2 regions of the Nocardioides sp. BGA-UO-ETr-FS32 genome follow, and region 2 is predicted to be linked to the other one. Evidence: riboswitches for the same ligand, from Rfam matches in the RefSeq annotation. Region 2 holds a riboswitch; the other holds the start of a gene.

Region 1 (7,022 bases), on a different contig from region 2:
GATCAGCCGGGCGGCCTTGAGGGTGACCAGCTCGGGGTCGCCGGGCCCCAGGCCCACCCCGTAGAGCCTGCCGTACAGCCGGCCGGTCACTCCCGCTCCTGGGCCAGCGCGTTGAGGGCGGAGGCGGCCATCGCCGAGCCGCCGCGGCGGCCGCGGACGGTGAGGTAGGGGATGTCGAGGTCCACTTCTTCGAGTGCCTGCTTGGACTCGGCGGCGCCGATGAAGCCGACGGGTACGCCGACGATCGCGGCCGGTCGCGGAGCTCCGTCGAGCAGCATCTCGAGCAGGTGGAACAGCGCAGTGGGAGCGTTGCCGATCGCGACCACCGAGCCCTCGAGGCGGTCGGTGAGCAGCGAGAGCGCGGCGGCCGAGCGGGTGGTGCCCATCAGCATCGCGAGGTCGGGCGTACGCCGGTCGTGCAGCGCGCAGAGCACCTCGTTGTCGCGGGGGAGGCGGGCGCGGGTGACGCCGGACGCGACCATGTGGGCGTCGGTGATGATCGGCGCGCCGCCGTCGAGCGCCTCGCGCGCTGCGCTGACCAGGCGCGGGTGGATGACCAGGTCGTCGGTCAGGTCGGTCTGGCCGGCGCCGTGGACCATGCGTACGGCGACGCGCTCCGCGTCCGCGGGCAGGTGGTCGAAGCGGGCCTCGCGGCGGATCGTCGCGAACGACTCGTCGTAGATCGCGGCCCCGTTGGCGATGTAGTCGTAGCGACGGGTCGGTCGGGCAAGCAGGCTCATCACGGCTCCTCGGGGTTCGCGCCCCTGGGTAGGCAGGTAACGCCGCGCGGGCAGTGTCTGGCTCGCCCCCGATCTGGCTGGGGGACTGACAGTGGCGGAACCGCCCCGGACTCGCACCGGGTTCCTGCGTCGCGTGACGGGGGCAGCCTAGGGCAGGAGGGGCAGATGTGGATGTCCGGATACGGTGCGGTCGCCATGGATCCCGCCGACCGCACCGTCAAGCAGCTGGAGCTCAACCAGCTGCTGCGCAGTGCCGTCCCGCTCATCGCGGCAGGTCTGGGTATCGCAGGCCTGTACGCCTACCTCGCGTCGAGCAGCGGCCTCGCCGCTTTCTGGATCGGGCCACCGCTCGCGCTCGGGGGCAGCGTCCTCGCCGCGATCGGCTATCGCGGGCGGCTGCGCGAGATCCGCAGCCCGGTGCCGTCGACGGGGCGGCACTACCCGTGGCTCTTCCTCGGCTGGGCGTGCGTCGTCGCCGGAGCGCTGATCCCGCCGTACGCGCACGCCTGACGAGCACCATGAAGGCAGTTCGTGCCGTGATGGCGTCGGCTGAGCGTGGACTTGTTCGTCGAGCACGCGAACTGCCTGCATGGTGCACGCTGACCCGGGTCAGCGGGCGATGAGCGACTTCCACGGGGTGACGACCAGGTGCTCCGGGAGAGTGAGTGAAAACTTTCGCTCAAGCACTCCGGCCTCCACCTCGATGTGATTGACGCTGGGGGCGATGTCGCCGTACGCCGGAGGCTCGGACCGTACGAGCGCGCGGGGGTCGGCGTCGTGCGCCTCCGGCGCGACCGGGAGCTCGTCGACGTGCCACGCCGCCTGCTCGTCGCTGCCGCGGACCTGCTGGAAGGCGCGGGCCAGGCCGGTGAGTCGGGCGGCGGCTTCGTGCAGCGGGACGACCGGGCCCCAGCGGGACGACCCGATCCGGAGCTGGACCTCGTCGGCCGAGAGGGCGACGAGGCCGAGGTCGCAGGTCCGCGAGGTGAGGTCGCCCCGGCCGTCGTCGAGGACGAACAGGAAGCGGCCCGGGAGCTTCGCGAGGGACGGGGTCGCGCAGATGCGATCGTCGAGCTCGGCCGTGACCGGGCGGAGGTCGGCGCGGCCGCCGTGCAGCCCGGTCAGTGGCGACACGAGGACGTTGCGGACGAGCTCGTGGTCGGGGTGCGGGATCAGGCCGGTGGCGCGGATCGCTTCGACGACCTCCGGCGGGACGTCACCGTCGACCAGCGGGAGCGCGCGGAGCTGGAGGTTGGCCCGCTTGGTCAGGTGGACCTGCCCGTCGCCGTACGCCTCCGCGACGTCGAGCAGCGCCAGCAGCGTGGTGCGGGTGAGGCGGCCGCCGGGGACGCGGAGGCGTACGAGTGCGCCGTCGTCGGCGGGCCACGGGCGGAAGACGCCGGGGCAGAGGTCGCCTCGGGTCCGCTGGGTCACGGGGGCGATCTTGGCATGGCGTCGTGGTCTCGATACGCCCGGCGAAGAGCAGCTGCCGCTAGGGTCGTGCGCACCACTCCGCGTGGAACCCAGGAACCCGGTGTCAGTCCGGGGCGGTTCCGCCACTGTGAGGGCCTGCGTGCAGGCCCGCAGCCAGATACTGGCCCACGCGGATCCCATCAGAGGGGCGAGAACCCCGAGGAGGATCCGTGCGCATCGCACTGCTGTCCACGTCCGACACCGACCTGCTGAGCGCGGGGGAGTCCGGCGCCGACTACGTGCTCGCCAACCCGGCGCGGCCCGGCCACCAGTCGATGGCCGAGGTGATCGAGGGCTGCGACCTCGTGGTCGGCCGACTGCTCGGCTCACGTGAAGACCTGTGTTCCGGCTTCACGCGCGTCGCGGCGACCGGGAAGCCCGTCGTCGTCCTCGGAGGTGAGCAGTCGCCGAGCGCCGAGCTGATGGAGCTGTCGTCGGTTCCGATGGGGGTCGCTGCCGAGGCGCACCGCTACCTCGCCGAGGGCGGGCCGGCGAACCTCCGGCAGCTGCACGCGTTCCTCTCCGACACGGTGCTGCTGACGGGGGAGGGGTTCGAGCCGCCGCAGGTGCTGCCGCAGTGGGGGTTTGCGGCGCGAGAGGGTCTCGATACGCCCGCTCGTTCCTCGCGGGCTGCTCGACCAGCGATGAGAGTCGGGGTGCTCTACTACCGCGCCCACGAGGCCAGTGGGAACACCGCATTCGCCCACGCCCTCGCGGACGCGATCGACGCGACGGGGCAGGCGGTTGGCGTACCGGTCTTCGCCGGGTCGCTGCGGTCCGCGCCCGACGAGCTGTACGACGCGCTCGGCACGCTCGACGCGCTGGTCGTCACCGTGCTGGCGGCCGGCGGCAGCGTGCCCGCGGGCGCCAGCGCAGGCGGGGACGACGAGTCGTGGGACGTCGCGCGGATGTCCGCGCTCGACATCCCGATCATCCAGGGCCTCTGCCTCACGAGCAGCCGCGCGGAGTGGGAGGCGTCCGACGACGGCGTGAGTCCGATGGACTCCGCGACCCAGATCGCGATCCCGGAGTTCGACGGACGCATCATCACGGCGCCGTTCTCCTTCAAGGAGGTCGACGCCGACGGGTTGCCGCGCTACGTCGCCGACCCCGAGCGGTGCGCGCGCGTGGCGGGCATCGCGGTCAGGCACGCCCGCCTGCGCCGGATCCCCAACGCCGAGAAGCGGCTCGCCCTCGTGCTGTCGGCGTACCCCACCAAGCACGCGCGTATCGGCAACGCCGTCGGGCTCGACACCCCGGTCTCGGCGATCCGGATGCTGCGGAGGCTGCGGGAGGAGGGGTACGACCTGGGCGAGGGGAACGTCGTCACGGACATCCTGGATGGTCTCGAAGGTCTCGATACGTCCTCTCTCGTTCCTCGCTCGGACTACTCGACCACCGAGAGGGAGGCCGAGACCGCAGCCGGCGATGCGCTGATCCACGCCCTCATCGCGGCGGGCGGCCAGGACGAGGAGTGGCTCACGCACGCGCAGCTGACCGACGCGCACGTGAGGATCACGCCGGAGCAGTACGCCGCGTGGACCGCCGACCTGCCCGCGGACCTGCGCGCCGACATGGTCGAGGCGTGGGGCGAGGCGCCCGGCTCGCTCTTCGTCACGGAGTCATCGGATGGGGGCGCCGGCGATCTCGTGCTTGCCACTCTTCCTGCGGGCAACGTGGTGCTGCTCATCCAGCCGCCGCGCGGGTTCGGGGAGAACCCGATCGCGATCTACCACGACCCCGACCTCGCGCCGACCCATCACTACCTCGGTGCCTATCGCTGGCTCGAGCACGGCTTCAAGGCTGACGCCGTCGTGCACCTCGGCAAGCACGGCTCGCTCGAGTGGCTGCCCGGCAAGAACGCCGCCCTCTCGGCCAGCTGCGGCACCGACGCCGCGCTCGGCGACCTCCCGGTGGTCTACCCGTTCCTCGTCAACGACCCCGGCGAGGGCGCGCAGGCCAAGCGCCGCGCCCACGCGACGATCGTCGACCACCTCGTGCCGCCGATGGCGCGCGCCGAGTCCTACGGCGACATCGCCCGGCTCGAGCAGCTCCTCGACGAGCACGCCAACATCGCCGCGATGGACCCGGCCAAGCTGCCGGCGATCCGCGGCGAGATCTGGCAGCTCATGCACGCCGCCGAGATGCACCGCGACCTCGGGCTCGACGAGCAGCCGGACGACGAGGAGTTCGACGACTTCATCATGCACGTCGACGGGTGGCTCTGCGAGATCAAGGACGCGCAGATCCGCGACGGCCTGCACGTGCTCGGCGAGGCGCCGAGCGGCGAGGCGCGGGTCAACCTGGTGCTCGCGATCCTCCGGGCCGCGCAGGTGTTCGGGGGGCAGGCGCAGGCGGTGCCGGGGTTGCGCGCGGCATTGGGACTGGGTCTCGATACGACCCCACGTTCCTCGGGGTCTACTCGACCACCGAGTGGAGAAATCGCTGGTCGAGTAGCCGCGAGGGACGAGCGGCGTATCGAGACCACCGCCGACGTCGATGCGATCGAGGCGATCGCGCGCGACCTCGTCGAGCAGATGGACAAGGCCGACTGGGACCCCGCCCGCGCGGCGGAGCTGCACGACGACCCCGAGGTCCAGCGGGTGCTGGAGTTCGCGGCGACCCAGGTCGTGCCGCGCCTGGCCCGCACCACCGACGAGCTCGACGCGGTCGTCCACGCGCTCGACGGCGGCTTCATCGCGGCCGGGCCGTCGGGCTCGCCGCTGCGCGGGCTGGTCAACGTGCTGCCGACCGGCCGCAACTTCTACACCGTCGACCCGCGCGCGGTGCCGTCCCGCCTCGCGTGGCAGACCGGGCTGGCGATGGCGGAGTCGCTCGTCGCGAAGTACGTCGACGAGACCGGCACCTGGCCCGAGTCGGTCGGCCTCTCGGTCTGGGGCACCAGCGCGATGCGCACGAGCGGCGACGACATCGCCGAGGTGCTCGCGCTGCTCGGCGTACGCCCGGTCTGGGACGAGGCGTCGCGCCGGGTCAACGACCTCCAGGTCATCCCGCTCGACGAGCTCGGCCGCCCGCGCATCGACGTCACCGTGCGGATCTCCGGGTTCTTCCGCGACGCCTTCCCGCACGTGGTGGCGATGCTCGACGACGCCGTACGCCTCGTGGCTGGCCTCGACGAGCCCGACGAGCACAACCACGTACGGGCGCACGCGCGCGCCGACCTGGCCGCGCACGGCGACGAGCGGCGCTCGACCACGCGGATCTTCGGCTCGAAGCCCGGCTCGTACGGCGCCGGCATCCTCCAGGTCGTCGAGTCGGGCAACTGGCGCAGCGACGACGACCTCGCGGAGGTCTACACGGCGTGGGGCGGCTTCGCCTACGGCCGCGACCTCGACGGGGCGCCGGCGGCCGACGACATGCGCACCAACTACCGCCGCATCAAGGTCGCGGCCAAGAACGTCGACACCCGCGAGCACGACATCGCCGACAGCGACGACTACTTCCAGTACCACGGCGGCATGGTCGCCACGGTCCGCGCGCTGACCGGCAGCGACCCCAAGGCGTACGTCGGTGACTCGACCACCCCCGACGCGGTCCGCACGCGGACGCTGCAAGAGGAGACGAACCGCGTCTTCCGCTCGCGCGTGGTCAACCCGCGGTGGATCGCGGCGATGCAGCGCCACGGCTACAAGGGTGCGTTCGAGCTGGCTGCGACCGTCGACTACCTCTTCGGCTTCGACGCGACCGCGGGCGTCGTGCACGACTGGATGTACGAGTCGCTGGCCAAGGAGTACGTCCTCGACGAGACCAACCAGCAGTTCCTGCGGACGTCGAACCCGTGGGCGCTGCGCGGGATCGTCGAGCGGCTGCACGAGGCCGCCGAGCGCGGGCTGTGGGAGGAGCCGGACGCCGAGGTGGTCGCCGCGCTGCAGCAGGTCTACCTCGACGTCGAGGGCGAGCTGGAGGACCGGTGACCCGCGTCCGCGTCGTCGGCATCGGCTGCCACCCCGGCCAGCTGACGCTCGAGGCACGCGAGGCCATCGCGGGCTGCGACTACGTGATCGCTGCCGACAAGGGCTCTTCCGATCAGGGGGACGACCCGCTGCTCGCTCTCCGTCGCGCGATCTGCGCCGACCTCGGCGTCGAGCTGGTCGCCGTCCCGGACCCGCCGCGCGACCGCGACCCGGGCCTCGACGATTCCGGCTACGACGGAGCGGTCCTCGACTGGCACGACGCCCGCGCCGCTGCGTACGGCTCCCTCCTCGACCGGCGGCCGGGGACGGTCGGCTTCCTGGTGTGGGGCGACCCGGCGTTCTACGACTCGACGATCCGGGTGGTGATGCGCCTCGGCGTGCCGTACGACGTCCTGCCGGGCGTCTCCGCGCTCTCGCTCCTCGCGGCCCGGCACCGGGTCGTGCTCCACGAGGTCGGCCGTCCGGTGCTGGTGACGACGGGTCGGCGGCTGGCGGCCGAGGTGGAGGCCGGGCACGACAACCTCGTCGTGATGCTGGACGGGCGGCTGCGAGCGACGTCGCTGGACGGCGACTGGAACATCTGGTGGGGCGCCAACCTCGGCAGCCCGGCCGAGGAGCTGATCGCGGGGCGGCTGCGAGACGTCGAGCCGGAGATCCGGGACGCCCGCGCCCGGGCGAAGGCTGCAGATGGCTGGGTGATGGACACCTACCTCCTGCGCCGCGCGACCGAAAAAACTCAAAGTTGAGGGGAATCGACTCAACTTCTGGCGCGTTGACCCAGTACGGACCACAGTGGTCCCGACAGACAACGGAGGAGTCGAGTTGAGCGCGTTCGGTGCCGAGAAGTTCACCACCCGCAGCCGCGAGGTCGTCG
Region 2 (7,022 bases):
CGTCCACGAAGTCGCAGCCAACTGGGACGACCTCCGCCACGACTTCGGGGACGACCTCTTCGAACACATCAAAGGACACGAATTTGACGAGACCTCCGCAGCCTTGTGGGACGCCCTTGCAACGGTCGCCCGGCACTTCCCGGCAATCGACGAACAACTACGCCACCGGGTGAACGAAAACGCTGCGCTTCTCGCCAAGGACGCGATCTTGAACTGGTTCGTCACCGACCCCACCCGCAACCGACAAGAAGTCACTGAAGCCGTAGGCGCGAACATCCACACCAGCAACCATCTTCGCGACTTGGCCGTCCTGATGGCGCAAGACCCTCTGCGTTACAACATTGACGAGTCCGCCCTCATCGAGCTCGTCACATCTCGGTTCGGGACCGAAACAGCTCCAGAAGGATTCGGCGACGCACTCTTCGAAACGCTTGCGGTCCTCCAACCTACGCATCCAGCGGTTCAAGAGCTCTGGATCGCGCAGAAGCAAGACATCGACAACGCACGCCACCGCCGCGACGCCATGGGCCCCGGGATACCGGCCGATCCCGGCCCCGACATGCCCGAAATCCACCCCGAGGGCAGCCCGCGACGCCGTCGCAGACGTCCGCACCCCCAAACCGCCATCGCCGTCGCATTCGCCGCCGCTCCAGCCGAACTCGTCCCCTATGTCACGACCTCGTTCCTACACCTCTTTGGCAGCACCGACGACGACTCCATGTTCGAGCCCGCAGTCATCCGTCACGCACGTAGACGCCTTGCCACAGACGCCGACGCAGCACACACGGTCCGCCGATATGCCACCGCCCCCACGACCCCGTTCACCGAGGCGGTTCAGCTATCAACACTGATGACCTCTATCCCGCGCACCGACAACGACCCCGACCTCATCGAGCACTGCCTCAACCTCCTCAACTGCCACGAGCCGCCCATCCTCGTCCGCGACCTCACCCTCAACGCCGCCGTGTCCGCGGCGACGTCGCTCCTCGAAGCGACCGCTCGAACTCGCTGAATTGCAGCGTCCACCAACTTGTCGTCCTGACTCTGCTTCCGCCGCTGGCCAGACTCGCGGTACCCCTAGCCGGCCAGACACCGGTAAGCCCGTCCCCGGACACCACGCCCCGCCCAGCCCGTCGAAAGAGCGCCGCGCCGTAGAAGCCTGAGCGCCCGTGAGCCTCGCCCGCCTCGCGTGCGTCATTCTGGGCGAAGCGACGCTGGTCCCGTGCCTCAGTTCTCAGCCTTGTCCCAAGCCCACTGCGTTACCGCGCGGGCTGGCGTCCAGCCCGTGAAGCCTCCGATCGCGGCAGCCCTCTCCACGCCCACGCGGATGAGCTCGCCGCCGTGGTCGGCGTACGCCTTGGCCAGCAGCATCTCGGTCTCCAGAGTGACGCCATGGACGACGAGGCGGCCACCGGGCTTGATTGAGCTCAAGCAAGTTTCGAGAACCCCTTCGCGAGTGGCGCCGCCACCGATGAAGATCGCCTCCGGGGCGGGCAGCCCTTCGAGGGCATCCGGCGCGCGGCCGATCACCAACTGAAGGTCGGGCACGCCCAGCGCCTGGGCGTTGCGCATGATCCGGTCGGCGCGTACCGGGTCTGACTCGATGGCGAAGGTGAGGCACGACGGGTGGGCGCGCATCCACTCGATGCCGACCGACCCTGCGCCGGCGCCGACGTCCCAGAGGATCTGACCAGGAGCGGGCATCAGGCGGGCCAGAGCGGAGGCGCGGAGGTCGCGCTTGGTGAGCTGGCCGTCATGCTCGAAGGCGTCGTCGGTGAGGCCCGGCGCCCAGGAGGCGGGACCGTTTCCGACAACCTCGAGGGCGATGACGTTCAGCTTCGGCGACGAGCCCGACCACGACGAGGCGATGCCCGAGCCCGACGACTCGGACGACGAGCCCAGGTCCCCGAGGACCGTCATGGAAGACGCGCCCCAACCCGACGAGGTCAGCAGCGACGCGACCGCAGCAGGCGTCGACGCATCAGACGACAGCACCAGGATCCGCCGCCCCGGCGCGAGCTCCCGCGCCACCAGCGACACCGGCCGCCCCACCAGCGAGACCACCACACACGACTCCGCCGACCACCCCATCCGCGCCCGGGCCAGCGCCACCGACGACACGGCCGGCACCACGCGTACGGGCGCGCCCAGGTCGAGCAGCGTCGTCGCGATCCCCGACACCAGCGGGTCCCCCGACGCCAGCGCGACGACGGGGCTCCCGGCGTACTCGGCAAGCAGCGACGGCAGGCCCGCAGACAGCGGCGACGGCCACGGCACCCGCACCTGATCGGGCACCGCGGGCACCAGCGACAGGTGGCGCGACCCGCCCCACAGCACAGCCGCATCCAGCACCAGTGACCGCGAGGACTCGGGCAGCGAGGCCCAGCCGTCGGCGCCGATCCCGACGACCACGACCTCGCTGGGCACCCCGGTGGACGACATGGCCGCAGACGCTATCGTGACGCGGACAAGGCGAGAGGTGCCCCGAAGTCTGGGGAGAATCTGGGAAGCCGGTGAGAATCCGGCACAGGGCCCGCTGCGGTGACCGAGGCACGACCTCGGAAGTCCGAAGACCGGCCTCCCGCCATCCAAACGAAGCTGGCAACGAGAGCGGGAGCCCCCATGCCACTGCAGTACCCCCTGTCCGCCGTCGTCCCCTCCACGGCCGACCACCGCGACGACATGACCCTCGCGCTGGTCCTCACAACGATCTCCCCCGAGGTCGGCGGCGTCCTCGTGCGCGGCGAGAAGGGCACGGCGAAGTCCACCACCGTGCGCGCCCTCGCCTCCGTGCTGCCGCCGATCGAGGTGGTCGCCGGCGACCGGTTCTCGAGCCGGCCCGGCGACGTCTCCCCCGACGGCCCGGGCCCCGAACAGCGCTGGCCGCTCGACGCCGAGACCGAGACCCGGCCCGTACGCCTCGTCGAGCTGCCCGTCGGCGCCACCGAGGACCGCGTGCTCGGCTCGCTCCACCTGTCCAAGGTGCTGGCCGACGGCGTCGCGGAGTACGACCCCGGCCTCCTCGCCCGCGCGCACCGCGGCATCCTCTACGTCGACGAGGTCAACCTGCTCCACGACCACCTCGTCGACCTGCTGCTCGACGCCGCCGCGATGGGCCGCTCCACCGTCGAGCGCGACGGCGTCTCGGTCGCGCACGCCGCCCGCTTCGTGCTCGTCGGCACCATGAACCCCGAGGAGGGCGAGCTCCGCCCCCAGCTCCTCGACCGCTTCGGCCTCACCGTCGAGATCGCCGCGCCGCGCGACCCGCAGCTGCGCGCCGAGGTCGTACGCCGCCGGCTGGCCTTCGACGCCGACCCGGCTGCCTTCGTCGAGGCGTACGCCGACGCGGAGCGCGCGCTGACCGATCGGATCGCCTCCGCCCGCAAGCTGCTCCCCGAGGTCGAGCTCACCGATGCGGTGCTCACCAAGGTCGCCGAGGTGTGCGCCGCCTTCGAGGTCGACGGGATGCGCGCCGACATCGTCACCACGCGTACGGCGGTGGCGCACGCGGCGTGGAACGGGAGGACCACCGTTACCAAGGTCGACATCCGCCAGGCTGCGCTGCTCGCGCTGCCGCACCGCCGACGGAGGAATCCGTTCGATGCGCCGGGGTTGGACGAGGAGCTGCTCGATGCGGTGCTGGGGGATGAGGAGCCGGAGCCGGAGCCGCCCCTACCGCCGGAGCCGGAGGGGGATGGCGAGGGGGACTCTGAGGGAGAGGGTCTCGATACGCCCCCTCGTTCCTCGGGGGCTACTCGACCAGCGAATGAGGACGGCCTTACTCGACCACCGAATGAAGGTGAACCACCGAGTGAGGGCGACCGGGATCTCGATACGCCCCCTCGTTCCTCGGGGGCTACTCGACCGACGAGTGAGGATGGGGCTACTCGACTGGCGATGGAGAGTGTCATCGGGGCCGCGGATCCCTACAAGGTGCGGCGCTTCGAGGTCCACGGCACGGGAGCGGGCGAGTCGGGCAAGCGGAGCCGGGCGCTGACCTCCAACGGCCGGCGCATCGGGGCCGACCCGCAGGGCACCGGCGGGCTGCACCTGGTCGAGACGATCCGCGCCGCCGCTCCGCACCAGCAGGCTCGCGGCAGGACCGGTGGGCGGCTCAGGTTCGAGCCCACCGACCTCCGGACCGCACGACGCGAGGGACGCGAGGCCAACCTCGTGCTCTTCTGCGTCGACGCGTCCGGGTCGATGGCCGCGCGCAAGCGGATGGAGCAGGTCAAGACCGCGATCCTCAGCCTGCTGCTCGACGCCTACCAGCGCCGCGACAAGGTCGGGCTGGTCACCTTCCGCGGCGACGGCGCCGAGGTCGCGCTGCCGCCGACCCACTCGGTCGACATCGCCGCCCGACGCCTGGCCGAGCTGCCGGCGGGAGGGCGTACGCCGCTCGCCGAGGGCCTGCTCACCGCGGCCGAGGTGCTGCGCGTCGAGGCCGTACGCGACCCGCGCCGGCGCCCGCTGCTCATCGTGATCACCGACGGCCGCGCCACCCACGGCCAGGACGCGGTCGCGCGCAGCCGACAGGCCGCGCAATGGATCGCCGAGCACCGGACGACCGCGGTCGTCGTCGACTGCGAGCAGGGCCCGATGCGGATGGGCCTCGCCGGCGCACTCGCGCAGGCCATGCGGGCGACCCACCTGCCGATCGCCGACGTCAGCGCGCAGGCGCTCGCCGGCCTGGCCCGCGCCGCATGAGCCCGCAGACGCTCAGCCAGGACCTCTACGACGTCATCGCCCGCCGGCGCGACGTACGGGCGGAGTTCAGCGGCGAGACCGTCGACCTGGGCCGGCTGCGACGCGTGCTCGAGGCGGCGCACCACGCACCCAGCGTCGGGCACTCGCAGCCGTGGGACTTCGTGCTCGTCTTCGACGACGGGACCCGCGAGGCGTTCGCCGAGCACGTCGAGACCGAGCGGCGTACGTTCGCCGCCGAGCTGCCGCCGGAGCGACGCGAGACCTTCGAGAAGATCAAGGTCGAAGGCATCCGCGAGTCAGGGCTCGGCGTCGTCGTCACCTATGACGAGTCCCGCGGCGGGCAGCACGTGCTCGGCCGCCACGCGATCGCCGACACCGGCCTCTACTCCACCTGCCTGGCCATCCAGAACCTCTGGCTCGCCGCCACCGCCGAGGGACTCGGCGTCGGGTGGGTGTCGTTCTACCGCGAGGAGTTCCTCGCCGACCTCGTCGGCCTGCCCGACGGCGTACGCCCGGTCGCGTGGCTCTGCCTCGGTCCGGTGACGGAGCTGCAGGAGGTGCCCGACCTCGTACGCCACGGCTGGCGCCGGGGTCGCACCCTCGACGAAGCCGTCCACGTCGACAGCTGGAGGGCCTGATGCCGCAGGGCGTACCGACCACCGTCCCCGACGACGGCCTCACCACGCGCCAGCGCCGCAACCGCCCGCTGCTCGCCGTCCACACCGGCGACGGCAAGGGCAAGTCGACCGCGGCCTTCGGGCTCGCGCTGCGCGGGTGGAACCAGGGCTTCGACATCGGGGTCTTCCAGTTCGTGAAGTCCGCCAGGTGGCGCATCGGCGAGCAGACCGTCCTCGAGCGCCTCGGCGAGCTGCACACGCAGACCGGCGAGGGCGGGCCGGTCACCTGGCACAAGATGGGCTCCGGCTGGTCGTGGTCGCGCAAGGGCGGCAGCGAGGACGACCACGCCGCGGCTGCCGCCGAGGGCTGGGCCGAGATCAAGCGGGCGCTGGTCGAGGAGCGGCACGACCTCTACGTCCTCGACGAGTTCACCTATCCGATGACGTGGGGCTGGGTCGACGTCGACGACGTCGTGTCCTCGCTGACGTCGAGGACCGGTCGTCAGCACGTGGTCATCACCGGCCGCAACGCCGACCCGCGACTCGTCGAGGCCGCCGACCTCGTCACCGAGATGACCAAGGTCAAGCACCCGATGGACGTCGGGCAGAAGGGCCAGCGAGGCATCGAGTGGTGACGCGCCTCCCCCGCCTGATGGTCGCCGCGCCCGCGTCCGGCCACGGCAAGACCACCGTCGCCACCGGGCTGATGGCCGCGCTCGCCCGCGCAGGCCACACCGTCAGCGGCCACAAGGTCGGCCCCGACTACATCGATCCCGGCTACCACGCGCTCGCCACCGGCCGCCCCGGCCGCAACCTCGACCCGCACCTCGTCGGGGAGGAGCGCCTCGTACCCCTCCTCCTCCACGGCGCTGCCGGCGCGGACCTCGCTGTCATCGAGGGTGTGATGGGCCTGTACGACGGGCAGATCGGTGGTGACGGGTTCGCCTCGACGGCGCACGTCGCAGCCGTGACCCGTACGCCGGTGGTGCTGGTCGTCGACATCTCGTCGGCGTCGCGCACCATCGCCGCGACGATCCACGGGCTCATGACGTGGGCGCAGCCGCCGGTCGACGTGGTCGGGGTGATCCTCAACAAGGCGGGGTCGGCGCGGCACGCGGACGAGGTGGCGCGGTCCATCGGCGAGATGGTGCCGGTGCTCGGGATCCTCCAGCGGGACGACGGGATCGAGGCGCCGTCGCGGCACCTCGGGCTGGTGCCTGCGGCGGAACGGGCGGACGCGGTGGGGGCGCTGGACCGGCTGGCCGGGCAGATCGCGGAGCGGGTGGACCTCGAGCGGGTCGTACGGCTGGCGTCGGGGGCGCCGAGCATCCGGGAGGCCGCCTGGAACCCCGCGCGCGAGATAGTCCGCTGCGAAATGCCGGTCGGCGAGGCCGAAACACCGGCATTTCGCAGCGGACTATCGGGTGGGGTGGGGACAACCACCGGTGGGAGAGCCAGGATCGCGGTGGCGGGTGGGCGGGCGTTCACCTTCCGCTACGCCGAGACCGTCGAGCTCCTGACAGCCGCAGGGGCGGAGGTCGTCGAGCTCGACCCGCTCACCGACACCCGGCTGCCCGAGGGCACGACGGGGCTCTACCTCGGCGGCGGCTTCCCCGAGGTGCACGCCGCCGAGCTCGGCGCCAACGAACGCCTGCGGCGCGACCTCCGTACGGCCATCGCGCGCGGGCTGCCGACGGC

The links. Region 2 has a riboswitch for cobalamin ahead of AC57BS_RS25300 (VWA domain-containing protein). Riboswitches for the same ligand answer to the same signal wherever they lie in the genome.
Region 1: it holds a riboswitch for cobalamin, as region 2 does, so the genes downstream of both, cobN (cobaltochelatase subunit CobN) here and AC57BS_RS25300 (VWA domain-containing protein) in region 2, are expected to answer to the same signal.

The regions. Positions count from the first base shown of each region.
Region 1 covers NZ_JCAQOX010000014.1:27,214-34,235, forward strand. Annotated here, with positions in the region: gene AC57BS_RS09980 (precorrin-2 C(20)-methyltransferase) at 1-90, opposite strand, end outside; gene AC57BS_RS09985 (precorrin-8X methylmutase) at 87-740, opposite strand; cobalamin riboswitch at 792-867, opposite strand; gene AC57BS_RS09990 (hypothetical protein) at 906-1,250, shown strand; gene AC57BS_RS09995 (ferredoxin-like domain-containing protein) at 1,350-2,174, opposite strand; cobalamin riboswitch at 2,219-2,357, shown strand; gene cobN (cobaltochelatase subunit CobN) at 2,384-6,148, shown strand; gene cobF (precorrin-6A synthase (deacetylating)) at 6,145-6,894, shown strand; gene clpB (ATP-dependent chaperone ClpB) at 6,971-7,022, shown strand, end outside.
Region 2 covers NZ_JCAQOX010000017.1:1,072,252-1,079,273, reverse strand. Annotated here, with positions in the region: gene AC57BS_RS25310 (NACHT domain-containing protein) at 1-1,012, shown strand, start outside; gene cbiE (precorrin-6y C5,15-methyltransferase (decarboxylating) subunit CbiE) at 1,228-2,442, opposite strand; cobalamin riboswitch at 2,461-2,596, shown strand; gene AC57BS_RS25300 (VWA domain-containing protein) at 2,623-4,707, shown strand; gene bluB (5,6-dimethylbenzimidazole synthase) at 4,704-5,345, shown strand; gene cobO (cob(I)yrinic acid a,c-diamide adenosyltransferase) at 5,345-5,959, shown strand; gene cobBC (bifunctional hydrogenobyrinic acid a,c-diamide synthase/histidinol phosphate aminotransferase CobBC) at 5,977-7,022, shown strand, end outside.